3 regions of the Fictibacillus sp. 23RED33 genome follow, and region 2 is predicted to be linked to each of the others. Evidence: riboswitches for the same ligand, from Rfam matches in the RefSeq annotation. Region 2 holds a riboswitch; each other region holds the start of a gene.
The links. Region 2 has a riboswitch for cobalamin ahead of IHV09_RS14975 (acyl-CoA thioesterase). Riboswitches for the same ligand answer to the same signal wherever they lie in the genome.
Positions count from the first base shown of each region.

Region 1: linked by a shared signal. The riboswitch ahead of IHV09_RS13970 (ribonucleoside-diphosphate reductase subunit alpha) and the one ahead of IHV09_RS14975 (acyl-CoA thioesterase) in region 2 are both predicted to bind cobalamin.
Region 3: linked by a shared signal. The riboswitch ahead of IHV09_RS12750 (DUF4430 domain-containing protein) and the one ahead of IHV09_RS14975 (acyl-CoA thioesterase) in region 2 are both predicted to bind cobalamin.

Region 1 is NZ_JACZDX010000003.1:405,862-416,752, reverse strand. It holds gene IHV09_RS14005 (nicotinate-nucleotide adenylyltransferase) at 1-225, shown strand, start outside; gene yqeK (bis(5'-nucleosyl)-tetraphosphatase (symmetrical) YqeK) at 212-784, shown strand; gene rsfS (ribosome silencing factor) at 800-1,168, shown strand; gene IHV09_RS13990 (class I SAM-dependent DNA methyltransferase) at 1,169-1,909, shown strand; gene IHV09_RS13985 (sigma-54 interaction domain-containing protein) at 2,009-3,376, shown strand; gene IHV09_RS13980 (GntP family permease) at 3,690-5,084, shown strand; gene IHV09_RS13975 (3-hydroxybutyrate dehydrogenase) at 5,116-5,901, shown strand; cobalamin riboswitch at 5,959-6,160, shown strand; gene IHV09_RS13970 (ribonucleoside-diphosphate reductase subunit alpha) at 6,292-8,517, shown strand; gene IHV09_RS13965 (ribonucleotide-diphosphate reductase subunit beta) at 8,507-9,559, shown strand; gene comER (late competence protein ComER) at 9,619-10,455, opposite strand; gene IHV09_RS13955 (helix-hairpin-helix domain-containing protein) at 10,549-10,891, shown strand, end outside.
Region 2 is NZ_JACZDX010000004.1:84,289-95,179, forward strand. It holds gene IHV09_RS14935 (helix-turn-helix domain-containing protein) at 1-804, shown strand, start outside; gene IHV09_RS14940 (LacI family DNA-binding transcriptional regulator) at 947-1,957, shown strand; gene IHV09_RS14945 (ABC transporter substrate-binding protein) at 2,060-3,370, shown strand; gene IHV09_RS14950 (carbohydrate ABC transporter permease) at 3,437-4,336, shown strand; gene IHV09_RS14955 (carbohydrate ABC transporter permease) at 4,466-5,242, shown strand; gene IHV09_RS14960 (GH1 family beta-glucosidase) at 5,258-6,625, shown strand; gene IHV09_RS14965 (hypothetical protein) at 6,740-6,952, shown strand; gene IHV09_RS14970 (MGDG synthase family glycosyltransferase) at 7,217-8,344, opposite strand; cobalamin riboswitch at 8,471-8,650, shown strand; gene IHV09_RS14975 (acyl-CoA thioesterase) at 8,811-9,290, shown strand; gene IHV09_RS14980 (YbaN family protein) at 9,615-9,980, shown strand; gene IHV09_RS14985 (peroxiredoxin) at 10,028-10,705, opposite strand; gene IHV09_RS14990 (ferritin-like domain-containing protein) at 10,718-10,891, opposite strand, start outside.
Region 3 is NZ_JACZDX010000003.1:182,639-193,529, forward strand. It holds gene serA (phosphoglycerate dehydrogenase) at 1-851, shown strand, start outside; gene IHV09_RS12735 (histidinol-phosphatase) at 973-1,785, opposite strand; gene IHV09_RS12740 (hypothetical protein) at 2,166-2,396, shown strand; gene IHV09_RS12745 (ECF transporter S component) at 2,498-3,028, opposite strand; gene IHV09_RS12750 (DUF4430 domain-containing protein) at 3,021-3,422, opposite strand; cobalamin riboswitch at 3,582-3,765, opposite strand; gene IHV09_RS12755 (ATP-binding protein) at 3,878-5,677, opposite strand; gene IHV09_RS12760 (response regulator transcription factor) at 5,674-6,390, opposite strand; gene ccsB (c-type cytochrome biogenesis protein CcsB) at 6,751-7,935, opposite strand; gene resB (cytochrome c biogenesis protein ResB) at 7,961-9,565, opposite strand; gene resA (thiol-disulfide oxidoreductase ResA) at 9,578-10,102, opposite strand; gene IHV09_RS12780 (pseudouridine synthase) at 10,157-10,891, opposite strand, start outside.

The sequences.
Region 1 (10,891 bases), on a different contig from region 2:
GAAGAGTTGAAAGACCTTATTGATTTTGCGGGTGTTGGTCGTGCGGGATATGCCGTTGATCATCATTGGGAGAGGTATCGAGTAAAGCATGTAGAAGTACCTATTATCGAGATCTCTTCCTCATTTATCCGTAATCGATCACGTGCCGGTCATAATATTCGTTACTATGTCTCAGATGAGGTCTGGAATCATATAAAGGAGAACCACCTTTATGGAACGAACTAAAGCACTTGAAATAGTGAAAAAACAGCTTACAGAGCACCGTTTTATCCATACGTTAGGAGTGGAAGAAACAAGTCTTGCCCTCGCGAAGAAATATGGAGTGGATCCTAAAAAAGCAGAAACCGCCGCCATATTTCATGATTATGCTAAATTTCGGCCAAAAGAAGAAATGAGAGATATCGTACGAAACGAAGGACTTTCACAAGATTTGTTGTACTATGGAAATGAAGTATTGCATGCACCTGTTGGAGCGTTTTTAGTTGAAAAAGAAGTTGGAGTAACAGACAGCGACGTTTTAAGTGCCATCTATTACCATACAACAGGTCACGGAGCGATGACTGAGCTTGAAAAAGTGATATTTTTAGCAGATTACATCGAACCGAACCGTCAGTTCCCAGGAGTGGAAAGTGTTAGAGAGATGGCAGAAAATAATCTTGATCAAGCTTGTTTGATGGCCGTTAAAAACACGATCACTTTTTTAATGAAACAGAATCAAAAAATCTATCCACTCACGTTTGAAGCGTATAACGGATTGCTTCAAGAGATTAAACTACAAAAATAAGAAGGAGTGCACTGGATGAACGTAAAAGAGCTTATGGAATTGGTCGTAAAGACCGCTGATGATAAAAGAGCAGAGAACATTGCCGTGTTAGATATGGAAGGAATCTCGCTTGTAGCAGATTACTTTGTTATCTGTCATGGTAATTCTGAGAAACAAGTCCAAGCCATTGCAAGGGAACTGAAAGATGTTGCCATAGAGAATGATATTCAGATTCGCCGAATGGAAGGCTATGACCATGCAAGATGGGTTTTAATCGATTTAGCAAATATCGTAGTTCATGTATTTCATCGTGATGACCGCAGTTATTATAACCTTGAGAAATTATGGGGAGATGCCAATAAGATAGATGTAGATCCTATCATTGCCCCACAACAAAACTTATAGATGAGTTATCAGCGATTTGCCTATCTATATGATGAGTTGATGGAGGATGCTCCATACGATGAATGGCTTAACTTTGTTAAAACATCCGCCTCAAAACATTTAGAAAGTGGAAAGCGTTTTTTAGATGTGGGTTGTGGTACGGGTTCAATGACGATTCTACTCGCGAAAGAAGGCTTTGATGTTACCGGGGTTGATCTTTCTTCAGACATGTTGATGGTCGCTAAGGAAAAAGCTGAAGCTGAAAAGGTAAACCTTTCCCTTTTTCAGCAAGATATGCGAGAGTTAGAAGGATTAGGAGTATATGATTGCGTCACGATATTATGTGATTCGCTTAATTACATCTTAACTGAGGAAGATGTGAAACGTACTTTTCTTTCAGCGGGTAGTCACCTGAAAACAGGAGGACTTCTCCTTTTTGATGTACATTCTTTACATAAGATCAATGAAATCTTTATTGGACAAACCTTCGGAAGTAACGAAGAGAAGCTTTCTTACATATGGCAGTGCTACCAAGGCGACCTTCAAAATAGTGTAGAACATGACTTATCATTTTTTATTCAAAATGGGGATCATTACGAACGATATGATGAACTTCATACACAAAGAACTTTTTCTATTGAGGACTATTGTAATTGGTTAAAAGAATGCGGATTCGAACACTTAGATGTCACAGCTGATTTTAATGAAAATGGGCCGACTGAGGAAAGTGAACGGATTTTATTCGTTGCGAGAAAAAGATAAAAATGATGAAAAGACAGCCAATGTGCTGTCTTTTCTTTTAGGAAACGGTACAATTATCCATAAAGATTTACTACTTTTCTACAGAATTAGGTGATGTGTATGTTGGATCAAGATCCATTGTTTAAGAACAACATTTTAGAGACGATCATTGACAGCGCTTATGAATGGATTGTCGTTGTTGATCATGAAGGGATCGTCCGGTATATGAATAAAACATACTGCGAGTTTTTAGATGAAAATCCTAAGTATGTGGTAGGAAAGCATGTTACAAAAGTTATTGAAAACACAAGAATGCACAAAGATGTTTTACAAGGAAAAGTTGAAATTGCGGATCTACAATTTATTAGAGGGAACTACATGATAGCAAACCGTATTCCAATCCTAAATGAAGGAAAAGTAATCGGAGCTGTAGGAACTGTAATATTTAGGGATACAGAGCAATGGAAAAGGATGAACTCTCATATTAAAGCGCTTCTTCATGAACTCAATTTTTATAAAAAAGAGTGGGAAGAAATAAATGGTGCCACTTATACGCTAAATGATTTTGCGGGAACTTCAGCAGAAGTTCAAAAAGTAAAAAAACATGTGAAAAATATTGCCAGTGGAGATCTATCCGTATTGATCCGCGGAGAGAGCGGAACAGGAAAAGAGTTGCTTGCCCATAGCATTCATCAATTAAGTGAAAGAAGTGGAAAGCCCTTTATAAAACTGAATTGTGGTGCAGTGCCAGAGCATTTGTTTGAATCTGAGCTATTTGGCTATTCCGAAGGAGCATTTACAGGAGCAAAAAAAGGCGGGAAATTAGGTAAGTTTCAACTTGCAGACGGAGGCACTCTATTTTTGGATGAGATTGGGGACCTTCCTCAAAGTATGCAAATAAAATTGCTGCGTGTCCTTCAGGAAAAAGAAGTAGAGCCTGTAGGAGCTGTTCAACCCCAAAAAGTAAACGTGCGAGTGATCGCTGCTACAAATCGCTCATTAGAAGAATTGATCAATGAGAATAAGTTTCGTGAAGACTTGTTTTATCGGATAAATGTCCTGCAAATCCAAATACCTCCGCTTCGTGAGAGAAAAGAAGATATATGGCCTCTCGCAGAAAATTTTATCCAATTGAACTGTGCTGAAACAGGTAAAAGAATCCTTAGTATTGATCAAGATGTAAAAGAAGCATTCTTAGAATACAGCTGGCCAGGCAATGCGAGAGAACTTAAAAATTTTGTTGAGGCAGGCATCCAACTTACCCATAGTGATAGATTATCGTTAGATGTTTTTCCGGATTTTCTAAAAGAAAAGCTCGGAATCAATAAGAAGCAGATGACACTCAAAGAACATCTTCAAGAAACAGAAAAAAATGTGATCGCTTACTATTTAGAGAAGATGAACGGGGATATTATGCAAGTCGCTAAACATCTAGGCATTGGAAAGACAAACCTATATGATAAGATTAAAAAATATAACATTCGTTAATCTAATCTTCTATTCCGAAAAAACGGAACACCCTTCCGGATTTTCGGAATGATTCATTTTATTAATTAAATGAGATTTCCAAGTGTCATCTATGTTATATTCTAACTTTCTATAATCACAAAGTTTAAGTATCGATATTATTTTTCCGTTTTTCCGGAAAAATAATAGGGTGATGTATACCCCTTATACGTTCTGATGTTGGCATGAAACTTGCAAATGAATTATAGGGTGTAAATGATATGGAAAGGTGATGATGCTAAAAAAATGAAAGCGCTTCAAAAATGTTAAATGGATAGAATGGGGGAATTTGAAAATGGACATTATTATTATTTTATTAGCTTTATTCTTCTTAATGTTCGTAGCTTACAGAGGATTCAGCGTTATTTTATTCGCGCCGATCGCTGCGTTGTTTGCTGTATTGCTTACTGAACCTGGTCACGTATTGCCTTTTTTCTCAGGAGTGTTCATGGAGAAAATGGTTGGTTTTATTAAACTCTATTTCCCGGTCTTCTTACTAGGGGCGATTTTCGGGAAAGTTATTGAAATGTCAGGATTTGCAAAATCAATCACTCAGTTTGTCATCAAACTGATCGGACCTGCTAGAGCAATGCTTGCAATCGTACTTGTTGGGGCAATTTTAACGTATGGTGGGGTCTCTCTGTTTGTTGTTGCTTTTGCTCTCTACCCGTTTGCATCTGAACTTTTTAAACTTGCTGATATTCCTAAAAGACTCATACCGGGTACGATTGCGTTAGGTGCTTTTACTTTTACAATGGACGCTTTTCCAGGGAGTCCGCAAATTCAAAATATAATTCCTACATCTTTCTTCGGAACAACAACATGGGCTGCACCGTGGCTCGGGTTTATCGGAGGACTGTTTGTTTTCATATTGGGTATGATCTACCTTGAGTGGAGACGTAGACAAGCGGCTGCAAAAGGTGAAGGATACGGAACAGGACATACCAATGAGCCTGAAAAGCTAGATTCTGAAAATCTACCAAATGCTTTCATAGCGATTCTTCCGCTTATTCTAGTAGGAGTGTTCAATAAATGGTTCACCGTCTTAATTCCACAGTATTACGGTAAGACGTTTGATTTTTCTGCTATTGGTATGAAGAACGTGCCTGAGATTCAGATCCCATCACTTGCTGCTGTATGGGCAGTTGAAGGAGCTTTGATCATTGGTATCGTTACAGTTCTTTTGTTCTCTTTCAAGAGAATTAAAAACAACTTTAATAAAGGAATTAATCTATCCATTGGCGGAGCGTTACTGGCAACATTAAATACAGCATCAGAGTATGGATTTGGTGGTGTGATCGCAGCACTTCCTGGCTTTACTGCAGTAAACTCAGCGATGTCGAATACGATTAAAGACCCGTTGATCAATGAAGCGGTTACGACTACGACGTTAGCAGGTATTACAGGATCAGCGTCTGGCGGGATGAGTATTGCACTCGCAACGATGAGTGAAACGTATATCGCACAAGCAGACAAACTAGGAATTGATACAGAAGTACTTCACCGTGTTGCTTCTATGGCGAGTGGTGGAATGGATACACTCCCTCACAACGGTGCTGTTATTACGTTGTTAGCCGTTACAGGTTTAACTCACAAACAGGCATATATCGATATTTTTGCTATGACGATCATTAAAACGATAGCCGTGTTTGTAATCATTGGTTTGTATTACGGATTTGGTATCGTTTAAACCATTATTCTAAAAAAGGAGTAATAATTCCATGAGAGCGTTTGTTGAGGGGAAAGTTGTTTTTATTACAGGAGCAGCCAGTGGAATCGGTTTGCAGTTAGCAAAGGCTTTTGCTGAACAAGGAGCAAAAGTCGTGATCAGTGATTTGAATGATGAGAAAGCAAAGGAATCTGCACAACTGTTGGCTCAAGATGGTCTTGAAGCAATCGGACTTGGCTGTAATGTGACCACGGAGGAAGATATAACAAAAGCGTTGGACGAAACACTGAAACAATTCGGACGCATCGATGTGCTCATCAACAATGCAGGATTGCAGTATGTATCTCCACTTGAAGAATTCCCGACTGAGAAATTCCAGCAATTAATCAGTGTCATGCTTACCGCTCCATTTATAGCAACTAAACATGTGTTTCCAATCATGAAGAAACAACGGTTCGGACGCATCATCAACATGGCGTCCATAAATGGGCTTGTAGGTTTTGCGGGGAAATCTGCTTACAACAGTGCGAAGCATGGAGTTATTGGTTTAACAAAGGTGGCTGCCTTAGAAGGTGCATCACATGGAATAACGGTAAATGCGGTTTGTCCTGGATATGTTGACACACCTCTTGTAAGAGGGCAATTAGAAGATCTGGCGAAAACGAGAAACGTAGAGTTAGAAAAAGTTTTGGAAGAAGTAATCTATCCTCTTGTTCCACAAAAAAGATTGTTAGATGTTCAGGAAATTGCAGATTACGCACTCTTTCTTTCAAGTGAGAATGCGAAAGGTGTTACAGGGCAAGCGATTGTGATCGACGGAGGATATGTCGCACAATAAACGATAGATAATTTATTGACATTCACTATATTTAGTGTCAAAGTATATAGTACAAACCTATATATGGAGAATTCAGGTGCCGGAATATCCGGCTGAAAAGGGAATTCGGTGCAATGCCGAAGCTGTCCCCGCAACTGTAATTGTGGACGAAATGGAATAGCCACTGTACGGATCAGTTATTTATAATGACTGCTGTATGGGAAGGCCCAAAGTAGGAAGAAGCAAAAGCCAGTAGACCTGCCTGAAGACTCCTATTTTCTTTTCCTCGGGGATTGGGAGAAAGAACAGCGGCTGTTTTATGCGGACGATTGTCCGTCGAAATACACGTCATTCTTTCACCCTCTTCCTGATGGAAGAGGGTTTTTATTATGACTAGGGAGTGTATTTAATATGAAAATGACAACTGAAAACTCTTTACTCGGGGAGTGGTTAAGGAGTTGTGTCGAAAATTTTCCGAACATACAAGCTGAAACTTTTCTAAAAAATGCTGAGAAAATGGAAACTCATACAGGAGTGTCAAGTTCACTTTACAGACAGTTAATCATGGAAGCTTTAAATGGATTAAATGCAGAAGAGCCACAGTGGACATTTGTGGCATCGCAAATCTATTTAAAGGAATTATATGAAGAAGTCATGATCAATCGTGCTGAAGCAGAAAAACGTCCATATACGAACCTTTATGGCTTGATCTCTAAGTTAGTAAGTTTGAATATCTATGATGATACCATTCTATCTGCGTACTCTAAGGAAGAGTTGGAGAATGCTGAAAACATGATAGACCCTACGAGAGATAAGCTATTTACATACATCGGACTCAAAACGCTTGCTGATCGATATTTGGCAAAAGGGTTCAATCACGAAATTTATGAATTGCCACAAGAACGCTGGATGCTGATCGCGTTGTTTTTAATGAGAGACGAGAATCCATCGAATAGACTTCAATTAGTCGAAGAAGCATACTGGGCTCTCTCGAACCTTTATATGACGGTTGCCACCCCGACTTTAGCGAATGCAGGCAAGAGTTATGGGCAGCTTAGTTCTTGTTTTATTGATACGATCGACGATAGTTTAAGAGGGATCTTTGATTCTAATACAGATGCTGCAACTGTTTCGAAAGGTGGCGGCGGACTTGGTATCTATCTCGGTAAGATTAGAGCAAGAGGTTCTGACATAAAAGGATTCAAAGGAAACTCATCAGGTGTAATACCGTGGATGAAGCAGTTAAATAACACGGCCGTTTCTGTAGATCAGCTTGGACAGAGACAAGGCGCGATTGCAGTCTACCTGGATATTTGGCATAAAGACATCTTGGAGTTTTTAGATGCAAAGTTAAACAATGGTGATGAACGAATGAGAACGCATGACCTTTTTACAGGTGTGTGTCTGCCAGATCTTTTCATGGAGCGCGTGGAAAAACGAGAGGATTGGTATCTGTTCGATCCTCATGAGGTAAGAAGAATCAAAGGCTATTCGTTAGAAGATTTCTATGATGAAACGGTTGGGTCAGGAAGCTTTAGAGAAAAATATGCTGATTGTGTAGAGGATGAGAGACTTTCAAAAAAATCCATTCCTGCTATTGAGATCATGAAACGGATCATGAAGTCGCAACTTGAAACCGGAACACCGTTCATGTTCTATCGAGATACTGTAAACCGCTTAAATCCGAATTCTCACAAAGGGATGGTCTATGCATCTAATCTGTGTACAGAGATTATGCAAAACATGTCTGCAACGGTTGTCACTTCAGAGGAGGCAGAGGATGGAGAAATTGTTATCAGAAAAACGCCAGGAGACTTTGTCGTCTGTAATCTGTCATCTCTTTCTCTTGCTAAAGTGATCAATGATCAAGTATTAAAGAGAGTCATTGATATTCAAATCCGAATGCTAGATAACGTTATTGATCTAAATCGCATAGATGTACCTCAAGCAGAACTTACAAATAAGAAATATCGTGCGGTCGGTGTAGGTACGTTTGGATGGCACCACCTTTTAGCAAAAGAGGGAATCAAGTGGGAAAGTGAAGAAGCTGTTTCGTACGCTGATAACCTTTATGAAATTATTAATTTTCATGTAATCAACGCTAGTTGTGAGCTTGCGAGAGAAAAGGGAAGATATCCGGCATTTTCAGGTTCAGATTGGGAAACAGGAAACTACTTTTCGAAGCGTAACTATTCCTCTGAAGAATGGAGTAGTCTAAAAAAACGAGTTAATATGCACGGCTTAAGGAATGGATACCTCATTGCGGTTGCACCGAATTCATCAACGTCGATCATCGCAAATTCGACACCGAGTGTAGATCCTATATTTAAAAAATTCTATTCTGAAGAAAAAAAGAATTACAAAATACCTGTAACCGCTCCTGACTTGAATGCAGACACAACTTGGTTTTATAAATCTGCGTTCTTAATCGATCAAACATGGAGTATTGAACAGAACGCAGCTAGGCAGAGACACGTGGATCAGTCCATTTCGTTTAATCTTTATGTCAATCACAATATAAAGGCAAAGGATCTGTTGCACTTGCATATGCTCAGCTTTAAAAAAGGATTGAAGACTACGTATTATACCCGATCTACATCGATTGAGTTAGAAGGATGTGAAAGCTGTGAAAGTTAAAGAGGTTGAACTACTCAAAGAGAGAAAAATCTATGATGTGGAAGCTCCTAATCGATCTACAGGTATCATAAATGGTAAGAGTTCTAATATTCTAAACTGGGACGATGTGAGATATAAATGGGCTTACCCTTTATATAAGAACATGTTAGCCAATTTTTGGACACCGTTTGAAATAAATATGTCGAGTGACAGCAAACAATATGTTAGCTTGAGCGAAAAAGAACAAGATACATTTAATAAAATCATAGGGTTATTGGCATTCTTAGATAGTGTTCAAACGGATTATTCAAGCAAAGTAGCAGCCTACTTAACAGATTCAAGTCTTGCTGCACTCATGGCCACGCTATCTTTTCAAGAAGTCGTTCATAATCAGTCATATTCATATGTGTTGTCCTCTTTAGTACCGAAGTCCAAGCAGGATGAGATATTTGAATACTGGAAAACAGATGCCGTGCTAAGAGAGAGGAATGATTTCATTGTTGAAGGCTATGAGGAGTTCCTTCATAATCCTACGCCTCAATCCTTTTTGAAATCTATTATTTACGACGTGATTCTTGAAGGATTAAATTTTTATTCCGGTTTTAGCTTCTTCTATAATTTGGCCAGAAATCAAAAGATGGTCTCGACTTCAACGATGATCAACTATATTAATAGGGATGAGCAGCTGCATGTTTATCTGTTTACGCAAATTTTTAAAGCCGTAATAGAAGAAGATCCGCATTTAAGAGATGAAGAGCTGGAGATGTTTGCGAAAAACACGTTTCAGCGAGCGGCGGAGCTCGAGATCAAATGGAGTAAGTATATAATAGGAAATTCATTTGAAGGCATCCATGAATCCGATTTAGAAGCTTATATTAAATTCATGGCGAATAAACGATTGAACGAATTAGGATTTAACAAGCTTTATCCAGAATACAATAAAAATCCACTTCCTTGGATAAAGGCTTATTCTGATGTGAATTCTGGAAAAAGTGATTTTTTTGAACAGAAATCGAGACAATATACTAAAGTTTCTGATGAAAATGGTTTCGATGAACTTTAGAAAGCCGGGATCTAGGTCCCGGCTTTCTTTTTTTAGATGTTTTATAATGACGATAGAAATTACTTAAGCTCTTCTTTCACTTCAAACTGCTGACTCACCTTTTCACATTCTTCATGATATTTTTCATGTGTACGTTTAATGACATGATCGAATACTTCATCGACCTCATTGCTCAGAATCTTAATGCCTTCTCCTGTAATACCGCCTTTTACGCATACCTTTTGAATGAGTGTAGGCAACGTATAAATATCTTTCTCAAGTAGTTTCCCCATTCCGATGATCATATCGCTTGCCAGTTGAGTGGCCTGAGCTTTAGTGATTTCAGTTTGATCGACTGCTGAGTTAATAAAGCATTGCAGGACATAACCGATAAACGCAGGACCGCAGCTTGCGATATCAGAAGAGATACGAGTGATATTTTCATCGATAACAAGAGGTGTAGAGATATAGCTCATTAAAGAAAGCAGCTTTTCTTTGTAATCAGCGTGGCACCTTTTTCCGAATGATACAAGTGATGATCCAGCTAGTGCCCGGTTATTGATGCTCGGAATAGCTCTTGCAATATTGCAATCTAGTAGATCTTCCAACTGTTCACAGGAAATAGGACTCGTAATAGAAACGAGCAACTGATGTTTAGAGATGGAGCTTTTATTGCTAGATAGCAACGAATAGAACTCGTGCGGCTTCACACATATGAACACAATTTCAGCAAAACGGAAAACTTCTTCAGGATTATTTCCAACCTTCATTTTTGGATAGACATTCTGCAGCCTCTCAGCTTTAGACAGAGTGCGGTTAGTGACCATGAGCCTTGATGGCGAAATGGCTGAAGATTCGATAAAAGAAGAAGCAAGAACGCTTCCCATATTTCCGGTTCCGATAATTCCAACCTTCATATCTGAACCTCCTTCCTCTACGTTCAAATTTATGCACGCAGTGTATCAAATATGTTTTTTTGCAAGTTCAAGCCTAGTTAAGAAGGTGAATTTATGGAAAAGTTAAAGCGACATATGAACTGGATTATTGGAGGTGGTATACTGCTCATCCTTGCAATAATTGTATCTCTATTCAATTATTTTCAAAGTGAACCAAATATGCCTATAACTTCACAAATACCTATACAAATGGAATCGGAATCGCCAATTCACATTGATAAGCCTAAACGAAAGAAGGAAGATAAGATCCAAAAAGAGGCTGAAATTATGGTCGATGTTCAGGGAAGTGTAAAGCGTCCAGGCGTATACGAGTTGAAAGAAGGAGACCGAGTGTTGGATGCTATACAGATGGCAGGGGGCTTTAAAGATGGAGCGGAGGTTCGTTCGGTCAATCAAG
Region 2 (10,891 bases):
CATGTAAAAGGAATCTATTATTTGGAGAAGTACAACAATTTTTATGTTGAGAATCGCAAGAAAGCGATCGAGCTCTTGAGTACGATTGATAAGATTGCCTATGGAAATGAAGAATACTGTTATCATTTAGCGATGGCTTATCAATGGGTTGAATCAAAAACGATGGCTTATATCAATGCCAAAAAAGCAGTGGACTATTTTAAGAGAAACAACAACTTCTCAAGAGCCATCCAAGCAGAATCAGTCATGCTGCTTCAAATAGAATGCGCCACTCAGCATGAATTTGAACAAAAAGTTAACCGTTACCTTCAGTTGATTCAGGATAGTGAAACGCTAAACGAAATTGGTATTATCGGAATGCTTCTGCATAATCTAGGGCTTGAATTTTTCAAAAGAAAAGATTATGAGAATGCGCACATCTATTATCGAAAAGCGTTAAAGATGGCTGATAAAAAAACAGCGATCTATTTAAATCGATTGTATAATTTTTTGGACAATAGTATCGATGGAAAACTTCAGTCTCAAAGGCAGAATTTAAAAAGTGCAGAAGAAGGATTAACAGCAGCCAAAATGGTAAAGCACCAGTTATATTTGCATTTGTTTCAACTTCACCTGTATATCTTAAAGGGCGAGATGGAGGCTTATTTCAGTTACTTAGAAAATATAGCAATGCCATTTTTTCAAGCTCATAATCAATTTAGCAGGATCGATAAGTTTGGAAAGCAGCTATACCACTATTATGCCGATACGAAGCAGTACGAGAAAGCAATTGAAATTTCCTCTCTGTTTCTAGCTAGAGATTAAATAAAGTCATGCAAGATAGGTTGGATAAAAAGTCCCCTGTCTTTTTTTGTTCGAAAAAGTTAGAAAATTTATATTGAAAGTTATTTTACTGTCAGTTATAATTTTTATTAACGAAAGCGCTTTCGGTAAAGAGGAGATAACAATGGCTACAATCTATGATATTGCAAAAAAGACGGGTTTCTCAACGACAACCGTCTCAAAGGCACTCAATAACTATTCTGATGTGAGTGAGAAAACGAAGCAGAAGATTCTACAAGCAGTCGAAGAAATGGGATATCTGCCTAATGCACATGCCCAATCGCTTTCTACAAAAAAGTCTTGGACGATTGGTGTGATGTTTTCTGAATCGAATGAAGTAGGAATGAAACATCCTTTCTTTAGTGCCATAATAGAAAGTTTTAGAAAGAATGCAGAACGAGAGGGATATGATCTGATCTTCGCTTCAAGAAATCTGCGTAATCGGGATATCAGCTATTTGGAACACTTTTCTTACCGTGCCGTTGATGGCATTGTAGTAATCTGTTCTGATCCACAAGATCCGCAAGTACAAGAGATGATAAACAGCACGATTCCTATCGTTGTTATAGATATGAACAAACAGAACTGCAGTCTTGTCTTCTCGGATAATATTGAAGGTGGAAAGCTGGCAGTTAACTACTTGCATTCACTTGGTCATACAAAGATCGCTCATATCGCTGGCGATGCTTTAACTGATGCAGGTGCAGAAAGAATTAAAGGATTTAAAAAAGCGATGAATGAGTTGAACCTGCCGATTCATGAAGGCTACCTTATCAATGGTGGATTGTTCTCAATCGGTGAAGGCAAAGCGGCCATGGAAAAGCTGTTGATGTTAGATGATGTACCTACAGCGGTATTTGTTGCAGGAGATCATATGGCTATCGGTGCAATTGAGGCCATAAAAGAGAAGGGTTTATCTGTACCCGAAGATATTTCAATCATCGGTTATGATGATATTGAAATGGCAGCATACATTACACCGAAGTTAACGACGATTAAGCAAGATACGGATATGATTGGATACCAAGCAGCAAAGTTGTTGATGAAACAAATTATCCAAAAGAAAAAACTGATCACATCCAAACGTATTCCAGTCGAACTAATCATTCGAGAATCATGCTCACAAAAAAAATAAAAATTTTTTTAGGATAATTCGAAAGCGGTTTCGAATATTTATTTTGAAACAAAACGAAACCGCTTTCGCTCTATAAATTTTAAAGAAGGAAGGGGTTTATACATGAAAAGGAAGTTAAGTATCTTTTTGGTATCGATTTTGTTGGTGGGATTATTTGCAGGTTGTTCAAGCGATTCGAAAACATCTGGTAATGGCAAGAAAGATGTTGATCTAAGAATCTGGTCGTTTACAGATGAATTAAAGAAACCGATCAAAACATTTGAGGAAAAGAACGGCGTAAAAGTGGAGTTAACGATTGTTCCGATCGCTGACTACCCGACAAAGTTAAAGCCAGTACTTGAGAGTGGTGTTGGAGCTCCTGACGTTTTCACGGGCGAGATTGCATTCTTAAAACAATGGGTTGATGCAGGCTATTGGGAGAACTTATCTGAAAAGCCTTATAACGCAGATAAGCTTTCTGATAAGTATGTACCTTATGTATTTGACCTTGGTAAAGATAAAGATGGCGATGTACGCGCTCTTTCTTGGCAAACAACGCCAGGAGGCATCTATTATAAGCGAAGCATTGCAAAGGAAGTATTAGGAACAGACGATCCAACTCAAGTTGGTGAAATGATGAGCTCTATGGATAAGGTGTTTGAAGTAGCAGAAAAGATGAAGTCAAAAGGCTATAGCATGTTCCCAGATGAAGGTGCGATCCGCTGGTTCACACAAGGTGACAATCCACAGCCTTGGGTAAACGACAAGAATGAGCTTCAGTTAACGGAAGAAAAAATGGAGTACATGGATTACTCGAAAAAGCTTCGTGATAATCAATACACTGCTCTAGCACCTGAATGGTCACCATCTTGGTTCGAAGGCATGGATAAGCCGATCAAGGTAAAAGAGGGTGGCAAGGAAAAAGAAACGCAAGTGTTTTCATATGTTCTTCCTACATGGGGATTACATAGCGTCCTGAAAACCAATGTTAAGGAATCTGTTGGTGACTGGGCGGTAACGAGTGGTCCGAGTCCTTATTTCTGGGGTGGAACATGGCTTGGTGTATACAACAAATCGGATAATAAGGAACTTGCTTATAAATTTGTGAAAATGATGACACAAGACGATGAGTTCTTAACATCTTGGAGTAAAGAAACAGGTGATGTCCTTTCTTATCTACCTGTAACAGAGACAATTAAAGATGACTTTAGCGACAAATTCTTAGGTGGACAGAACAACTATCAATTCTTCCTGGATCAATCTACTAAGATTACACCTGGGATCGTGACGAAGTACGATCAGCAGCTAGATACGCTTTACGGAAATGCCGTTCAGCAATATGTAACAGGTAAGAAATCTAAAAAAGAAGCGATTAAAGAATTTTATCAAAAAGCACAAAATGCTTATCCAGACATCAAAGTACCGAAAAAATAAGTTTTATGGACGGTGGCGGGAAACTTTTTCTCGCCACTGACCTATCTATTGAAAGGGGGAGGAGAGATGAAAAATTTAAACCGTTATGGCTATTTTTTTATTGCTCCGTTTTGGCTCGTCTTCTTAGTGTTCAGTATATATCCCGTCGCCCTAACCTTTTATTATAGCTTTACAAATTATACAGGCAGTGGTGAAGCACAGTTAGTAGGTTTAGCAAACTATAAACGACTCCTTACAGACACATATTTTGTTGAAGCTTTTTTTAACACATGGAAGATATGGGGTGTGAACTTCGCACTTCAAATGGGACTTGCTCTTATCCTGGCTATGATCTTTTCAGATATGAGAGTGAAATTAAAAGGTATCGCATTCTTTCGAGCGATCTTTTATCTACCAAATTTAATTACGATCAGTTCGGTTGCTCTATTATTCGGGATTTTACTAGATTGGCAGCACGGTTCATTAAACATGATGTTGATGAAGGTAGGAATCATTTCAGATCCGATCAACTGGCTTAACGAACCAACGAGTGCACAGTTATCGATCTCATTGATTTTAACGTGGATGTGGTTTGGGCACTCTTTTATCGTTGTGATGGCAGGCGTATCAGGTATATCGAAAGACTACTACGAAGCAGCATTGATCGATGGTGCAAATCGCTGGCAGACGTTTTCTAAGATTACGATTCCGCTATTGAAGCCTATCCTGCTTTATATCATGATTACCTCGCTCATTGGAGGTCTTCAATTGTTTGATCTACCGATGCTTTTAACAGATGGAATAGGATCACCAGATGGCTCGTTAAATACGATGGTGCTCTATTTATACAATCAAGCCTTCAAGTATAACAATTACGGATATGCTGCAGCAGTCGCATACGGGCTATTTGTTATAACGCTCATCTTCTCTGCTTTCATTTTCAAAGGGATGTATGGGAAAGAACGTAAACAACCAAGGCAGGTGTAAAGCATGATAGGAAAAACAGCGGTAGATAATAGCCTTTCAAATTCTGTTGAAAAGAAAAGTGTTATAGAAACAAAACCGAAGCGAAAAGTCAGCATACCAAAAATTCTGATCTATACCGTATTGATCGTTATGGCAATCGTGTGTTTCATTCCGTTCTTAATGATGCTTGTTAACGCCACACGCTCAAATGAAGCAATTCTTTCAGGCTTCACCTTGCTTCCAGGTAGTGCAATCGTTGAAAACTATCAAACGATGATGAGCTATATCAATATTTGGGCGGGTTTTAAGAACAGCTTAATCATTTCCGTTCTCGTGACATTATTGTCGGGTTACTTTTCAGCATTAACGGCTTATGGTTTTGCGTTCTACGTGTTTAAGGGCAAGAATGCGATGTTCGTTTTCATGTTAGTGATGATGATGGTCCCAGGCCAGTTAGGGTTGATCGGCTTTTATGAGCTTTGTAAGAACTTAGGGATATTGGATACGTATATTCCATTAATCATTCCCGCAGCAGCGAGTCCTTTCGTGGTGTTCTTCCTGCGCCAGTACATTTTAACAACGCTGCATCCAAGTTTGATTGAGGCGGCACGAATTGATGGAGCAAGTGAATTTAAAATCTTTCATACGATCGCGATTCCAATCATGATGCCAGCGATCGCGACCATGTCTATCTTTACGTTTATCGGGTCGTGGAACAACTACATCATGCCGTTAGTTGTATTATTCTCACCTGAAAAGTTCACGCTTCCTGTGTTGATGGGCTTCTTAAAAGGTTCACAAGTGGCTCAAAACTTGGGGTCTATGTATTTAGGTATCGCGATCTCCGTGGTGCCGATCATGGTAGCGTTCCTATTTTTATCAAAATATATCGTTAACAGCATTTCAGCAGGTTCTATCAAAGAATAGAGGAGAGAAACAGTTATGCATTTTAATAAGTCATTCGTGTTTGGTACAGCAACATCTTCTTATCAAATTGAGGGAGCTCGTCTTGAAGGAGGCAGAACACTTTCAATCTGGGATACGTTCTGTGATACGCCTGGAAAAGTATATCAACAGCATAATGGAAGCATAGCGTGTGATCATTACTACCGATTTGAAGAAGATATTCAGCAGATTAAGAAGCTTGGCGTAGAAACGTATCGCTTCTCAGTTTCCTGGCCTCGTATTTTTCCTGAAAAGGGTGTTTTGAATGCAGAGGGAATGGACTTCTACAAGAAATTAACGCAGCGTTTACGTGAAGAAGGAATCAAACCTGCGATTACGCTTTACCACTGGGACCTCCCACTATGGGCCCATGAAGAAGGCGGATGGGTAAACCGTGAGTCAGTCGATTGGTTTATGGAGTTAGCAAAAGTTTGCTTCCAAGAGCTTGATGCAGAGGTGGATTCTTGGATTACGCATAACGAGCCGTGGTGTGCTGGTTTCTTAGGTTATCATCAAGGATTTCATGCGCCAGGACATACGAACATGGACGAAGCTGTTAAAGCGGTACACCACATGCTTCTTTCTCACGGAAAAGCTGTACAATATTTAAAGAACGAGCTTCAATCCAAAACGCCGATCGGTATTACGTTAAACCTGTCACCGATCTATGCAAAAACAGATTCTGCGAACGATCAGCTTGCAGCGAATAATGCTGACGGTTATTCCAATCGCTGGTTCTTAGATCCTGTTTTCAAAGGGCAGTACCCTGTTGATATGATGAACCTGTTCTCTAAATACGTTCATTCGTATGATTTTATTAAAGCAGGGGATATGGAAATCATCTCAACGTCTTGTGATTTCTTTGGCATCAACTATTATAGCCGAGGGATTGTTGAGTTCTCTGCAGCGAATGACTTCTTACATAGAGGGGCTCATTCTGATTATGAAAAGACCGGCATGGGATGGGACATAGCGCCAGAAGAATTTAAAGATCTGATCAGAAGATTGAGACAGGAGTATACGGATCTTCCTATCTATATTACCGAGAATGGTGCAGCCTTTGATGACGTGCTAGAGAACGGACGCGTCCACGACTCTGGCCGTGTGGATTATATCGAAAAGCATCTTCAAGCGGTTTCTGATCTGAACGATGAAGGCATGAATATTGAAGGGTACTACCTATGGTCTCTGATGGATAACTTTGAGTGGAGCTTCGGCTATGACAAACGATTTGGAATCATCTACGTAGATTTTGATTCTCAGGAGCGAATCTGGAAAGATAGCGCATACCGTTATGCAGAGATCGTGAAAAACAGAGGGACCAATAACAGCAACAAAGAAACAGATGCTATTTCAGTAAGCTAATTTATTTCTAAGATAATAATAACCATTGAAGTCCCTGACATAGGTTAGGGACTTTTTTGTTCTGTGTAAAATTTTCCTGAGTGGAGAAGCTAAAAACGTATAGGAGGGATAGATATGAAGGATAAGAATGAGGAACGAATCGATGAAGAAACATCAGACGGAATGAATGAGTTAGTAGAGATCATCAATGCAAAAGGTGATACGGGTGAATTGAAGGAAATCGTTGAGAGCTATGATAATAAAAAGGAACATTCCCCTTTATGCAATGATGATTTTTTCTATGCAGACCTTCGGGCCATTGCGGAAGACTGTGCTAAGGAAGATTAAAGTTTTAAAACTGGCAGAAACGCTGATGATAGCGATTCTGCCAGTTTATTTTTTGGAGTGCGCGAATAAGTTAAGTTTGCACTGCTATGTTGAGGTAGGAGGTATAGGGCTAGTGTGTCTTGTCGAAGTGTGACGACTCGCCGGTTTATGACCAAAACTCGCCGGAATAAATCCGAAATTTCTAGTATTATTTCAAAAATTTCTCAAGATAGTAGTCGCAAACCCCGCCCAGTTTTATCAGAAGCTATATCCATCAATAGCTACTTAACGTGTAATTTGAGTTAGCTGTTGTATATCTTCAACAGCATAATCAGCAATCAATGAGGAAGAGTGAGATTTATGAATGAGTTCTAAACTTTTCTGCATGTTACATAATAAAGCTTCGTTATTAAATAGCCTCTGAACATTCTCCACAATTTCGTCTGCGGTATGAACAACTATTGCAGCACCTTTTTCTTCAAAATACTTAGCATTTTCTCCTTCTTGGCCAGGAACGGGCTTATATAGAATAAGTGGCACTCTTACAGCAGCAGCTTCAGTAATGGAGATGCCACCTGGCTTGGTTACTACGCAATGTGAAATCTTTAAGACTTCATGAAGTTCGTCTACGTAACCGAATAATCGGAATGAACCTGGATGTTGTTCGGCTAGTGGTGTTAATTTCTCATACAACGTTTTATTCTTGCCACATACTACAATTACTCGCAGAGAAGGATCTTTTAATAAAAGCTGAGTAAGAACCTTAACATTCCTTAGCACACCTTGAGCACCAGCTAGGATCGTCACGACACGTTTACTTGGCGTAACTCCGTATTTAGTAAACACTTTCTCTTTATGAATTGGGCGATAAAAGTCTGAACGAATGGGAATACCGCTAACAGTAATTCTATTTTCTGCCACACCATGTTTGATCAGTCCGTTTTTGACTGAATCAGATGCAACAAAATAATGATCAATCGCTGGATTGATCCAAAATGGATGAGCGAAATAATCAGTGATCACGGTATAGATGGGGATGTTAAACCGTGATTTTTTAATAAGAAATGGCGCAGCGTGAAGGGGAAAGGTTGTTATTACAAAACGGGGTTGATGTTCTTTAATCAATTCTAGAAATCTTTTTCTTCCTAAATAACGAGAGAATTGTGTAATCGTATTGGCATTCAATTTGTTTGTTCCATAATAAAACCATTTATAAAAAGAAGAGCCGTGTGAAAAGCTTTTGATAAATATGGATTGCGTAACTTGGGACATGATGGGGTGAGCTTCACCAAATAAATCAGATATGACAGGTTGAAATCCTTTACTCTTCATTTCTTCAGCGAGGACATTAGCCACTTGAACATGACCGCTGCCATAGTTAGCTGTAAGGATTAATGCTGTTGGACGTATCATTAGAAAACCTCCCCAGTCTTTTGAGATAAGAATAGCAGGAGATTTTAAACGTGATATGAAGAAGACTAAAAGGTTTTGTAAAAAGTAAAAATTGTTAGTGGTACAATAAGATAGATTCAAAATTTCATAAGATCCGATAATTATGGTGTCTGTTGCAGACTTAATAGGGAATCTGGTGTGAGGCCAGGACTGTACCCGCAACTGTAAGTGCTGACGAAATAAGCAAAACCACTGTCTATCTGACGGGAAGGGCTTAGAGTAGGCTGATGCACGAGTCAGGAGACCTGCCATCTTTATAGCGTTGATCTTCTTCGGGAGTTGGGAAGATAGGACGAGGGGTATTTAATAGATCATTCTTTCTGTTATTTATTCTTACGTACCCGTCTTTCGTGATGGGTATTTTTCTTTGTTCACTAACTCCCTCAAAATAAGAGGAGCTTTCAAGCTTCAGAAAAGAGGGTATGGTATGGAACAGCAGTTATCAGCAAACATCTCAAGAACGATTCAAACAAAGTTGGTATTGCCGCCTGACACGAATCACATGGGAACGATATTCGGTGGTACCGTTTTATCGTACATTGATGAAATCGCAGCGATTGCCGCCATGAAGCACAGCAAGAAAGTGGTTGTCACCGCATCCATTGATAATGTAAACTTCTTATCGTCAGCTAAAGTGGGAGACATCCTCATATTAGAAGGTGTAGTGATCTCAACGGGAAGAACGTCTATGGAAGTATACGTAAAAGTGGAGTGTCAAAATCTAGAGACGGGGAACATGACGTTGAACACCACGTCAATCTTAACGATGGTGGCCATTGATCAAAACGGTAAGCCGTTTCCGGTACCGAGTGTCATTCCTGAGACAGAAGAGGAAGAAGCACTCTTTAAAGGTGCTCCACTAAGGAAAGAAAGGCGTTTGTTATATAAAAATGTAAACAAAATTTAAGGTTTCTTTAAAAGTTATAGTTGTAGTTTTTTTCTTTCTTCTTTGTAAGTTGGTTGTAGCGGAAGGTTGCCTGCCTGCTACATGAGAAGCTTCTCGCAAGGCATGCGACGAGGAAGTCCACTTTCTAGCATAAACTTGTAGACGCAGGAGCAAAGAGACAACTTTGAAGCGGTCAGATGGAGACTCCTAATGGCGCAAAGCGGCAGGAGGCTCACCGTTCGCCCCGTGGAAAGCGTGCAACCTGGAGCGGAAACCAACAACTAACAAAAGCAACAATGTATACAAATAAACCTATTTTAAAAGGAAAAGGAAGTGAGAATCCCAATGAAAATTAAAAATATCATATTTGTAGCATTGGGGTTCTTTTTCCTAGGTTTAGGCGTTATCGGTATCGTCTTGCCGTTGCTTCCTACCACACCTCTTTTATTATTGGCATCTTATTTCTTCGTAAAAGGTTCAAAAAAGTTTGAAGTGTGGTTTAAAGGAACCGACATTTATAAAAAACATCTAGATGATTTTGTTAGGAATCGTTCGCTCACTAAAAAGAAAAAGATCATGATCAGCCTGTTTTCAGATTCGATGATCTTGATTACTTTTATCCTTACAGACAGTATGATCGCAAGAGTGATTTTGATTCTTGTGGTGATGTATAAATATTATTATTTTATCGTTAAAATTAAAACGGCATAGAGAATGTGTGGAGATAAAGAGAGCAGCCTAATCAAAGGCTGCTCTCTTTATCTATCATGAAGAGGCTTTGTACATAACCACCAATCGTAGCACTCGATCTCTCCTGCTTGTGCTTGTTCTGCCCGTTTTTTAGCTTCTTGTACTGTGGCAGCTGGAGGAACGATAAGACGGTCTCCAACAAGCTCGTTTTTCGGCCAGTTTGCAGGTGTTGCTGCTTTATTTCTATCTGCTGTCTGCAGCGCCTTAACCGCTCTTAGGATCTCGTTGATATTACGGCCAACATTTTCAGGATACGTAAGGATAAGACGAATCTTGCCTGTCGGATCTACGATATAAACACTCCGTACTGTTCTTGTTCCCATCGTAGGGTGTATCATTCCTAGTCTAGTAGCAATCCGGCCTAGACTATCCGCGATGATCGGAAAAGTAATCTCTACTTTTAAATTCTGCTGTATCCATTCGATCCATTTTAAGTGTGAGTATACTTGTTCTACAGATAATCCGATTAAGTAAGTGTTGAGCTTTTTAAACTCAGGCATGAGCTTTTGAAACGCAACAAACTCTGTTGTGCATACGGGTGTAAAGTCACCCGGATGGCTAAAGAGGACAAACCAATGACCTTGATAGCTTGTTGGGAGGACAAGTTCCCCAAGGGTTGTATGAACCGTCATCTCCGGAAATTGATCGCCAATAAAAGGCTTTGAAAATGTTTGTGTAGATTCCATCCCTCTCTTCTCCTATCTTCCTTGGTTTCCCATCATCTTGCTCTTTTTCAACAGCTGAGACTCTCCTGTTTTTTCCCACTCTTCTACCTGTTCAATAGCTTGTTGAGGTGTAAATCCTTGACCAACAAGAACACCAGATAAAATAAATTCCTGATAGAGATGAGTTAAGTTAATGCCTTCTTCGGT
Region 3 (10,891 bases), on a different contig from region 2:
TAGATAACGAACATCTATCTGGCTGCGCTCTTGACGTTTTCGAACAAGAACCTCCCGTTAGCCGCTCTTTAGTCGATCATCCTAAAGTGATCGTTACACCTCATATCGCTGCATCCACCGTACAAGCACAAAAGAATGTAGCTTACATGGCGAGCGATGAGATCCGATCTCATTTTTTACATCAACCTTTAAAACACGCGGTGAACTTCCCTTCACTATCAAAAGATACGTATGAGAAACTGATTGCTTATTATGACTTCTCAAATCTTCTTGGTTCGTTTACGACTCAGTTCTTTAAAGAACCTGTTTCAGAGATTTCGATCGGTTATGGCGGATCATTATCGGAAACCGATACAACATCACTTACTCGCAGCTTTTTGTGTGGCTTCTTAAAAACAAGATTAGACCGGCCGGTAAACGATGTAAACAGTATGGTGGCTGCAAAGGAACAAGGAATCGTAATCGGTGAAAAACATGGGACAGATGATCATGGTTATCCAAATATCATTCATGTAAAGGTTACAGGTCTGAACACAACGTTCACTCTTTCTGCGACACTTGTTAAAGGCTTTGGTGGCCGAATCATTAAATTGAACGGGTATACGGTTGATTTTGTACCACAAGGATCTCTTCTTTACATCGAACATCGTGACACACCAGGTATTATCGGAAAAGTAGGAGCTTTTTTAGGAGAACGCAACATAAATATCGCAACGATGCACGTTGGACGAAAATCAGCTGGCGGTGAAGCCATGATGGTACTTACATTTGACACGCAACTTCCAGAATCTACTCAGAAAGAGCTCAGAAGCATTGAGGATCTTCTTGTGTGCAAACCTTTAGATCTATAGAAAAGCAAAAAGCTCTGCAATTCATGATGATATACTCCCCTTACAGTAAACAGATTTTTATTTTTAATCTGTCTACCTTTAGGGGAGCATATCAGATTGCAGAGCTTTCTTTATGTGTTTATTATCCTAAATCTACTTCTTTTCTCTCCCCACTTTGAAAAGTCATCAGCTTTTTGTAACCGATCTCTTTTGCAAGCTTTATAGTCGCCTCATAATTCTCTCCAACTTGGTGCGGTTCATGAGCATCTGAAGAGAGTACGATCGGTATCCCCTTTTTATAGCAAAGAGACAGAAGTTCAGGTTCTGGATAGATTCGTCCTACAGGTTTTCTTAGACCTGCAGATGAGATCTCTACACATGTTTTTGAGTCTTTTAACGCATCTGTAATGCGCTCATACTGTTCTAAAAGAAATTCTTGATCAGTCGGAACATATTTAAAGATCTTGACTAGATCGATATGTCCAACAATGTCAAATAGGTTTGATTCTGCAAGTGTTACAATTTGATCATAATACGAACGATACGTTTCATAAAGATCACGACGGTCCCATTCTTTTCGGTATTCTGCAAGGTCTATCCCAAAATCATCGACCCAATGCACAGATCCGACCACGTAATCGAATGGATAGGATTTTATAAATGCTTCCATCTCAGCATGCCGTCCCGGCGTATAATCCATTTCAATCGACATGCGGACGTCCATTCCTAAATGATCTGCACGCTTAAACAGATTTACATAATCGTCCATCTTGTAAAAACGTCTTTCTTCCATCCATGGTTTTGATACGATGTTTTTTGTTTCATAAAAGTGATAAGCGTGTTCAGAAATCCCAAACTCTTGTATTCCCTTCTCTTTTGCGGTGTCTACAAATTGTTTTAGATAATCGATCGTCAATGTCCCTTTTTCGAGATGAGAATGGTAATCTGTTAGCATATTAATCTCCTTTTTAAAACGTTTTACCATATGTACCATGAAATCCTTGTTCGTTCAAGTGTTTATGCTCCCAACTTCCCTCCTATAAATAAGACGCTTAAGCACATCATCAAAAAAATCACAGCAAAAAAACGGTTCAGATAGTCTCGCATTTTGTCCTCCTAGGTAAAAGTAAATCAACTTTATCATCCTATTCAGCTTTTCAACTTTTTGAACCGGTTTTTAAAGAAAAGGCTCAACTAAAGTTCATTGTTGAGTTTTCGCTTTGGGAACTTACTAAATCTGCTCTATAAACATCATTCTTATCTAATGAGGCAGGATAATGAACTCGAATAAAGAAGTTTGATAAAGAAAATAACTACAAAAGGGATGTAGAGCATATGGACATACTACTCTGGATCACGATTGGTTTTATAACAATTGGATTTGTTGTTCTTACTTCTATGAAAAAAGATATGGAAAGTAAGCTCGCGTTTATTACAGGAAAAATGGAAAACGAGGAAACTTCAGCAAAAGCTAAATCCATCATTTGGTGGATCGTAAGTGCCACAGCTTGGGGAATAGTGAGTATACTTCTTATTGTTTGGTGTTTTCATCATAACTTTGGGTAATTGTTAGCTTCTATACAGAATATCACGAAACAGAACTTCCAAATGATACGAAGTTCTGTTTTTTTTTCAACATTAAACTTTAAGAGAGCTAAAAAAGCTCCCTATTCAAAGGCAGCTTTTTGACTTCCATCTTTATTAATATAATTTTCCATCACATAGAGAAGTGGTTTGTAAAGTACGATGAAGAACACCACGTTACCAATCGCATGATTTAGATCAAATGGGAGGCTCGCCAAGTAATACGGCCAGAATTTCTGCATGATGATTCCACCAAAGAGAACAGACATGATGAAACCAAACAAAAAGCCACAGAATCCTGCATAGATCGGGAGCAACAGCCAAGGTATGTTATGTCTGTATTTGCCTAAATATGCGCTCATAACGGCTATCAATCCCCAGGCAAACATCTGACCGAACGTCCACAGACCATGCCCTAGAAAAAGATTTGTTGTTATCGTGCTTAATATAGCAAGTAACAACCCTTGCACAGGACCGAGTACGAATGAAGCAAGAATGAGTATCGTCGTATTCGGCTGAACATTGGGTATCATTGAGAAGGTGATTCTGCCTACTGTTAATATAGCAGCAAGTAAGGCAATGATCGTAATTCGTTTGACTGTCAGCTTATTCATATTTGTGAAGATCAAATTCTACGACATCGCCAGGTTTTAACGTAATATCCTTAGCACCCTTCATCGCTTCTTCACCGTTTACAGAAAAGAACCAAGATGTTTTGTCCTGTTCGCTTCCAGCCACTCCTTCAATACTGCTTATAAAAGCACCATCGTATTGTGTCTCAATCTTAAAGTTATCTTGCATCACGTCCATGATCGTCACATCTTTTGCGATATCGATTTTCTTTTCCTTAACTTTTTCTTTGCCGTTATCTTTTGTAATCTGAACCGTTACTTGTTCTTTCTTCGTTTCTTCTTGTTTCGGCTGATCAGCTTTTTCTTTCGTTTCAGTCGTTCCACAGCCCACCAACATCATCATCATTGTTGCTAATACTAAAAGTAATTTCTTCATGATTAACCTCTTTCTGTTATAAAAACACTTTGTTTGATACTAAATTTACTTCACGCAACTAAAAAAATCCCCTTCGGCTACGAAGGAGATTAATAGTATACAGGCAGAAAACAGCAACCGGCCCCGGTACTGTTAAACACCCCCCTATCCTCGTAGGTCATGTCATGTAACAAACAGGCAGGTCTCCTGGCTCTTGATCATCGTCTCCTAACACCTTCCCGTTTTCACAGTGGCGATATTATAGGATTCTCACAATTACAGTGGCGGGACCGCAACGGCATCTAACCGTTTTCCCTATTAAGCTCGTCCAACAAAGGACTGCACCTGTTTAACACGTATGAAATTTTATGAAATCACAATTCCTATTATAAACATATTGGAGAAATTTGTGAAATCCTTTTTTAAAACTGCTATTGTTCCTTATGAAACAAGATTAATCGGGACGTATTGCTAATTTATTTCAACGTTCGCGGAATAACGAAAGAAAATGTCGTGCCTTCATTATTCTTGCTGTGAACGCTGATCTGACCACCATGTGCTTCTACGATGTTTCTTGCTATGGCAAGCCCAAGACCCGTTCCACCTGATTTCCCTCTTGTTCTTGCTTTGTCCCCTTTATAAAAGCGTTCGAAAACAAATGGCAGATCTTCTTCTTTTATACCCGTTCCATTATCTTTAACGAAAAACTTCACGTTCTGATCGCTCACTTCTACAATAAGATTTACAAACCCGCCTTGAGAAGTATGACGAATCGCATTGTCGATCAAATTGGTTAAGACTTGCTCAATCCGGTCTGGGTCGATGTCCATCTCCTCTTGCAAACTTTTGAGATTTTTCTTAAATTCTAGATTTAATTGAATCTCTCTGTCTTTAGCAGGCCCTTGAAATTTCCGAACGATTCTTTCTGCGAAAGGAATGATCGGAAGAGAGCTGTAGTGAAGCTTCATGTGACCTGCCTCTAATCTTGCAAGATCGAGGAGTTCGTTAACAAGTCTTCCCATCCGTTTCGATTCGTCTAAGATGATTCCTGCTAGTTCTTTCTTCTCTTCTTCAGATTCTGCAATATCATCTACGATCGCTTCACTATATCCTTGCAGCATAGCGATCGGCGTCTTTAATTCATGTGAAACGTTCGCAACAAAGTCTTCTCTAAGCTTGTCCATTCGTCGTTCTTCTGTCATATCACGAAGTACAGCTACTGCTCCACGAATCATAGATTGGTCATACAGTGGTGTCATAACGACGACCCACGAGCGGCCTTGTATCGCGATCTCTGTCATCTGTTCACTCTCAAGTGCAACAACTTGCCCAAAGAGCTGTTTGACCGTCTCAGGAACGTTTCCGTTGACCTCTGTCTTCATGCCTGATTCGTAATAAAATGCCTGTAGGAATCGATCAGCAGGAGGATTCGTAACCAGTATGTTCATTTTTCTATCAAAGGTGATCACACCATCAGCCATCGAACTTAAAACACTTGTTAACTGTTCTTTTTCTTGATTCAATGCTGTGATATTGTTTTTTAACTGTCTGCCCATACGGTTAAACGTCATGCCAAGTTCGCCGATCTCATCATGCGTTAAAATCGGCACTTTCATATCAAACTCACCTTTTGCTACAGACGTCGCTGCTTCTCTCATCCTTCTTAGTGGTGCCGTAATTCGAGTAGATAAGAAAAACGCAAAGATCGTAGTTAAGATGATCGCGATCCCCGCTGCTAAAAAGATGAGATACTTTGTATGGTTCGTTGTTTTTTCCACATTCTCGATGGATTGATAGACGTAAACGGCTCCTGCATTTTCTCCCGATCCATAAGGTTCACCGTAGATGATCATCGTTTGCATCGTCTCATCATTTTTATTCAGAACGGGAAAATCTCCGTTTACGTAGATCTTTTTTTCACTCTCTGCGACAGTAGATAACTGATCATTCTCTTTGAAAACAGAAACTGGGATATAAGGTGCATCATCGTAAGAATTCTTAGACATAAAGGATTCCTGATTTTCGTCTATGATCATGATAGACATGGAATATGCTTCAGCCATTTCACTTGTGATGCGTATTGCTTCTTCCTTGTTCTCATCGCTTTCCATAATCAACATCACTCGATCAGCCATCTTCGTTAATTGTTCTTTGGCTTGATCATCGTAAAACGATTCAAAAAACTGCGTAAGAAGAATGGTGAGCAGGGTTAAAACGACCGAGACTAATAAAAGTATCGTTATCCAAAGTTTACCAACTACACTTCTCCAGATCATTCATTCCCAACCTCAAATTTATATCCTACTCCCCAAACGGTCGCGATCATGGATGCTGCATCCGGTGAGACTTTGTTAAGCTTTTCTCTAAGTCTTTTCACATGTGTGTCAACTGTTCTAAGATCACCAAAGAATTCATAGTTCCAAACATCTTTTAGCAATTGTTCGCGCGCATAGACTTTATCTGGAGTCTTCGCTAAGTAGTACAACAACTCATATTCTTTCGGTGTTAAGTTGACTTCTTTTCCGCCAGCTGTTACACGGTGAGCATCGTGATCGATCGTAAGGTGCTTAAACACAACAACGTTCTTTGCAACCGTTTCAGTTTGAAGAAACTTCGTCGGTGACGACCTTCTCAACAGTGCTTTTACACGCAGGATGACTTCTCTTGGACTGAACGGCTTCGCGATGTAATCGTCCGTACCTGCTTCGAATCCTTCTATGCGATTAAGCTCTTCTCCTTTAGCTGTCAACATGATTACAGGAGTCGCTTTCTTTTCTCTTAACTTTTCACAAACCTCGATGCCATCCATACCAGGAAGCATAAGGTCGAGCAATATGAGATCAAAATTGATGGATACTGCCATCTGTAGCGCATCCTCACCGTTTTCGGCTTCATGAACTTCGTAGTTCTCTCGCTCTAGATACATCGTTAATAGTTTTCGAATTCTTTCTTCATCATCAACAACTAGAATTTTAGCTTCTGTATCCATATTCAATCCTCCACATAAAATCAGTTAAACAAGATTTTTTCCTGTCTCTATCATACATGAAACCAAGTACACTAAACAAACCGGACATGCTGTCTATCTATTTTCTTTTAAGTATGTATCAAAGTTGTTTCTTAAAAGTAGTTGATTTCCGTTTCAGGTGCTCGCTTTCCGCGGGGCAGGCGGTGAGCCACATTCGTTCGTTTCACTCTTAAGTGTCTCACCTGCCCGCCTATCCCGCAGGAGTCTCGCACCTTCCACTCCAATCAACTGTATAAGAAGACAAGGATTTTAAAAATACAACCGTTTAGACAAGAGCGCTTTTAAAAAAGTCTCTCTAATGAAAGAGAGACTTTAAAAACATTAAGCGTATGAATGCAATCCTACAAGAACAAGGTTTACCGCGATCAAGTTAAATGTGATGATCCAGAACCCTAGCACACAAAGCCATGCAGACTTTTCTCCGTGCCAGCCCCTTGATAGTCGTAAATGAAGAAAAGCGGCATAGAACAAGAACGTGATAAGAGCCCAAACTTCTTTTGGATCCCATCCCCAGAATCTCGACCAAGCTTGCTGAGCCCATATCATAGCAAAGATTAGTGCTCCAAGTGTAAAGATAGGAAAGCCGATTGCAACTGCTCGGTAGCTGATCTCATCCAGAAGATCTGGTTTCATCTTAACTTTTGTCTGAAGAGCTGCTGCTATTCTTTTTCTTAAAATCAGACGAAGTAAGCCATAAAGGATTCCTCCTGCTAAGAGAGACCAAATGAACGTATTCAACTTAACAGAAGCATCAACACCGTTCATCCAAGATGGCGTTGAGAATAGTGGTCCAAACGAATCATCCAGTTGCTCTCCGTTACTTGGACCTGCAATGGCAGGCATATCATAGACGACTTTAACTGCCTGATTGTTATCATCCATCATTTCAAATGTCGTTTCATATCCAGCACCTTTAAAACCGATTGAAACAAAGATGAATCCAACAACCGCAATCAAACTGTAAAGAATGATCTCTAACCATAAAGTCTTTTTAGACGAGACGGTCTGATCAACTGTACGGATTAAATAAATGAGTCCTGATACGAAAGAGATCGCAAGGATTCCCTCTCCGAGTGCCGCTGTTGTAACATGGATCTTCAGCCAGTCACTTTGAAGGGCAGGAATAAGCGGAGAGATATCTCTTGGAAACATACTGGCATACGCGATAACAAGAACAGCTATAGGCATCGCGAAAACGCCTAGACCGTTCGTTCGATAGATGATGTATAGAATAATGAATGCAAGTACCATCATCATGCCAAAAAAGGTAGTGAACTCAAACAAGTTACTTACAGGGGCATGTCCACTTGCCATCCACCTTGTAATAAAATAGCCTAGTTGAGCTGCAAAACCTACACATGAACTTATGAACCCTATTTTTCCCCACTTTTTTGTATGAACAGCATCTTTTCCTTTTTTATCTGAAATAGACATTGCAAAGAATAGAGTAGAGAACAAGTAAATAATAAATGCACTATATAAAAGTGTACTGCTGATTTCAGCCATCATTAACCCTCCCGCTTGAACAGCATTACTTTGAAGCTGTTTCTTTTTCTTCTAAAGGTGTGAGATTGGTCTTATCAGACAGAAATTCCACATCTTTTTTCAAGCCATACCAGTTCTTATTCGTATGAGCGGCAGCCCATACCTCACCTGCATTTTGTTTGATCCAAATTCTTCTATAGTTCCAATATAAACCTTGTGTAACACCTATCATAAAGATGATTCCACCAAGCGCGATAATCCAAAGTGTATGGTCTTTTCGGACTGTAAGCGCCGTTAAATCTTTCGTTTCTATACCAGCGAATGACATTTTAAACTGGTTCTCACCAGAATCTATGTTTTTCTGAATCCCAACAAACGCTTTTTCTCCGTCAGGTGTTTTTGGAGAATACATGGAGAAAACAAACGCTGGATTATCAGGCAAATTATTAACGGTTGATGGCTGGTTCTGGTCGTTTAAGACGAAGTTCGGAAAGTATTCTTCAATCTTAACTTTATAACCTTTCCCAAGGTCATACTCTTTTTTAGGGTCGTGAAGATCTACTGTTAACTTACCAAACTTGTTACCCGTTGCTTTTTCTTCAAGTTCGAAACTCATCTTGTAAAACTCGTTAAGCTTAAAATCCGTTTGATAAAGAGCAAACGAGTCGAACTTAAACGGTTCATTCACTCGGATTTCACCATTCTTAACTTTTACAAGCTCTGGCTCGGCTCCGATCGTATGGTTTTCTTTTGTTTTATAGAGAGTTACGTTACTTTGATAGTTTTTTGCGACTTCTCCATCAACAGAGCTTAGCGCACTATTAAACTTCTTTTCTTCCTTATCATACATCTCAAGAATGAAATCATTGTTCTCCAGATAATATTGCCCATCTTCGGTTGAAGTGCCAGGGATAGAAGCTTTCTCCCCTTCTCGAACCCATAATATATCGTCAACATACATACCTGGAAAGAATCGAAGCATCGCACCAGTTAAAAAGATAATCAGTCCAACATGGTTTACATAAGCACCCCATCTCGAAAACCGTCCCTTTTCCGCAAAAAGGTTACCATCCTCTTCTCGGACTTTATAACGCAGAGATTCTAACGTGTACTTGATCTCATCAAGTTCGACATCATTGCTTTTTGAGAACAAACGCTGATTCTTCATGAATTGATCATGTCGCGTGACTCTTTGTGTCTTTAATGCTTTATAGAGAGGTATACCACGATCAAGACTGGCAATAATGATGGATAGACCTAGCATTCCTAGAAGAAGAATGAACCACCATGATCCATAAAGGTTATGAAACCCTAACAAATAATAGATAAGTCCAAACGTTCCGTATTCGCTTTCATAATGAGTGGCAGGATCAACATTAGGAGGTATGAACGTTTCCTGCGGAAAAATGGTTCCGATTGCCGCTGCTACTAAAATAATAACAATGAGCCAAACTCCGACTTTAACTGACGAAAAGAAGTTCCAAATCTTATCCACAAACGTTTGTTTATAGGTTTGAGATCGTCTAGCACTTCCTTCATACCTCATGCTTGATAGTACTTCAACATCTTGCTTCAACGGTTTACCGCAGGCTTGACAAAGACTTGTTCCGTATGGGTTAGAGTGGCCGCATTCACATGTTATCGTTTGCATCATTTCACCCCGTTACGGCTTTATTTTTTCCATAAAGGAAATAATTTTTTTCTCTGATAATGATTCACTCGTCCGTTCAACTACTTTTCCGTTCTTATCAATCAAAATGGTAGTCGGAATAGGTCCTATACCAAATGCTTTAGTTACTTCTCTTTGCTTGTCCATCGGAACAGGAAAGCTCATACGATATCGATCAACAAAATTTTTAACGGATACGTTCGTTTCACTGACGTTTACTGCCAATATTTCTACACCTTGTTCTTTGTATTTTTCATACTGCCGTTGCATATAAGGCATCTCTCGTTCACACGGTTTACACCACGTTCCCCAGAAATTCAAGAAAACACCTTTACCACGGTAATCTTCTAACTCTACTTGTTTGCCATTCAGATCGGTTAGTACAAAATTTGGAGCCGTATCGCCTTTACTTATGTATGTACCTGACTCTTCATTCATACTGTTGTAGATCGTGTAACCGACCGCAACAACTAAAATGGCAAGCAGAGCAGAGCGAAACCACAACCTATTTTTTTTCAACATCCATCCGCTCCTTTAAGCCGCTTCCATTTTACTATAACTTGAAAAAAAAGCCTATCTACGGCTTTTTTTTGACGTTTGTGTGACAGCCAGATTTCTTAGCTGTTTGATTTCATGTGGAGTAAGTTCTCTGAACTCACCAGGATTCAGGCCTTTAAGATCTAAATAGCCGTATCTTTCACGCTTTAATTTCATGACAGGTGATCCGATCGCTTCTAACATACGCTTGACTTGACGGTTCTTTCCTTCATGAATCGTAAGCTCGATGATAGCAGTTCCCTTTTTCTTATCGATCGATGTTACTTTCACTTTCGCAGGAGCAGTCATTCCGTCCTCTAAGCGAATTCCTCGTTCGAGTTGCTTGATTCTCTCTCTTGAAGGAATTCCTTTTACTTTCGCAATGTACACTTTATCAAGCTGATAGCGTGGATGCATAAGTACGTTCGCAAACTCACCATCGTTTGTCATGATGATCGCGCCTGTCGTATCATAATCCAATCTTCCAACAGGGAATACACGCTGTTCGATAATATCTCTAAAATAATCAGCTACTACTTTTCTTCCCTTATCATCAGAAACCGCCGTAATCACACCAGAAGGTTTATACATCAAAAAATAAACGGGTTGTTCCCGTTGAATTTGAATCTCATTCACTTCAATCTTATCTTTTGTACCTACTTTTGTGCCGAGTTCGGTCACTACATTTCCGTTCACTTTCACTTTGCCTTCACGAATTAACTCTTCCGCTTTTCTTCTGGAAGTTACGCCGCTTTGGGCAATTACTTTTTG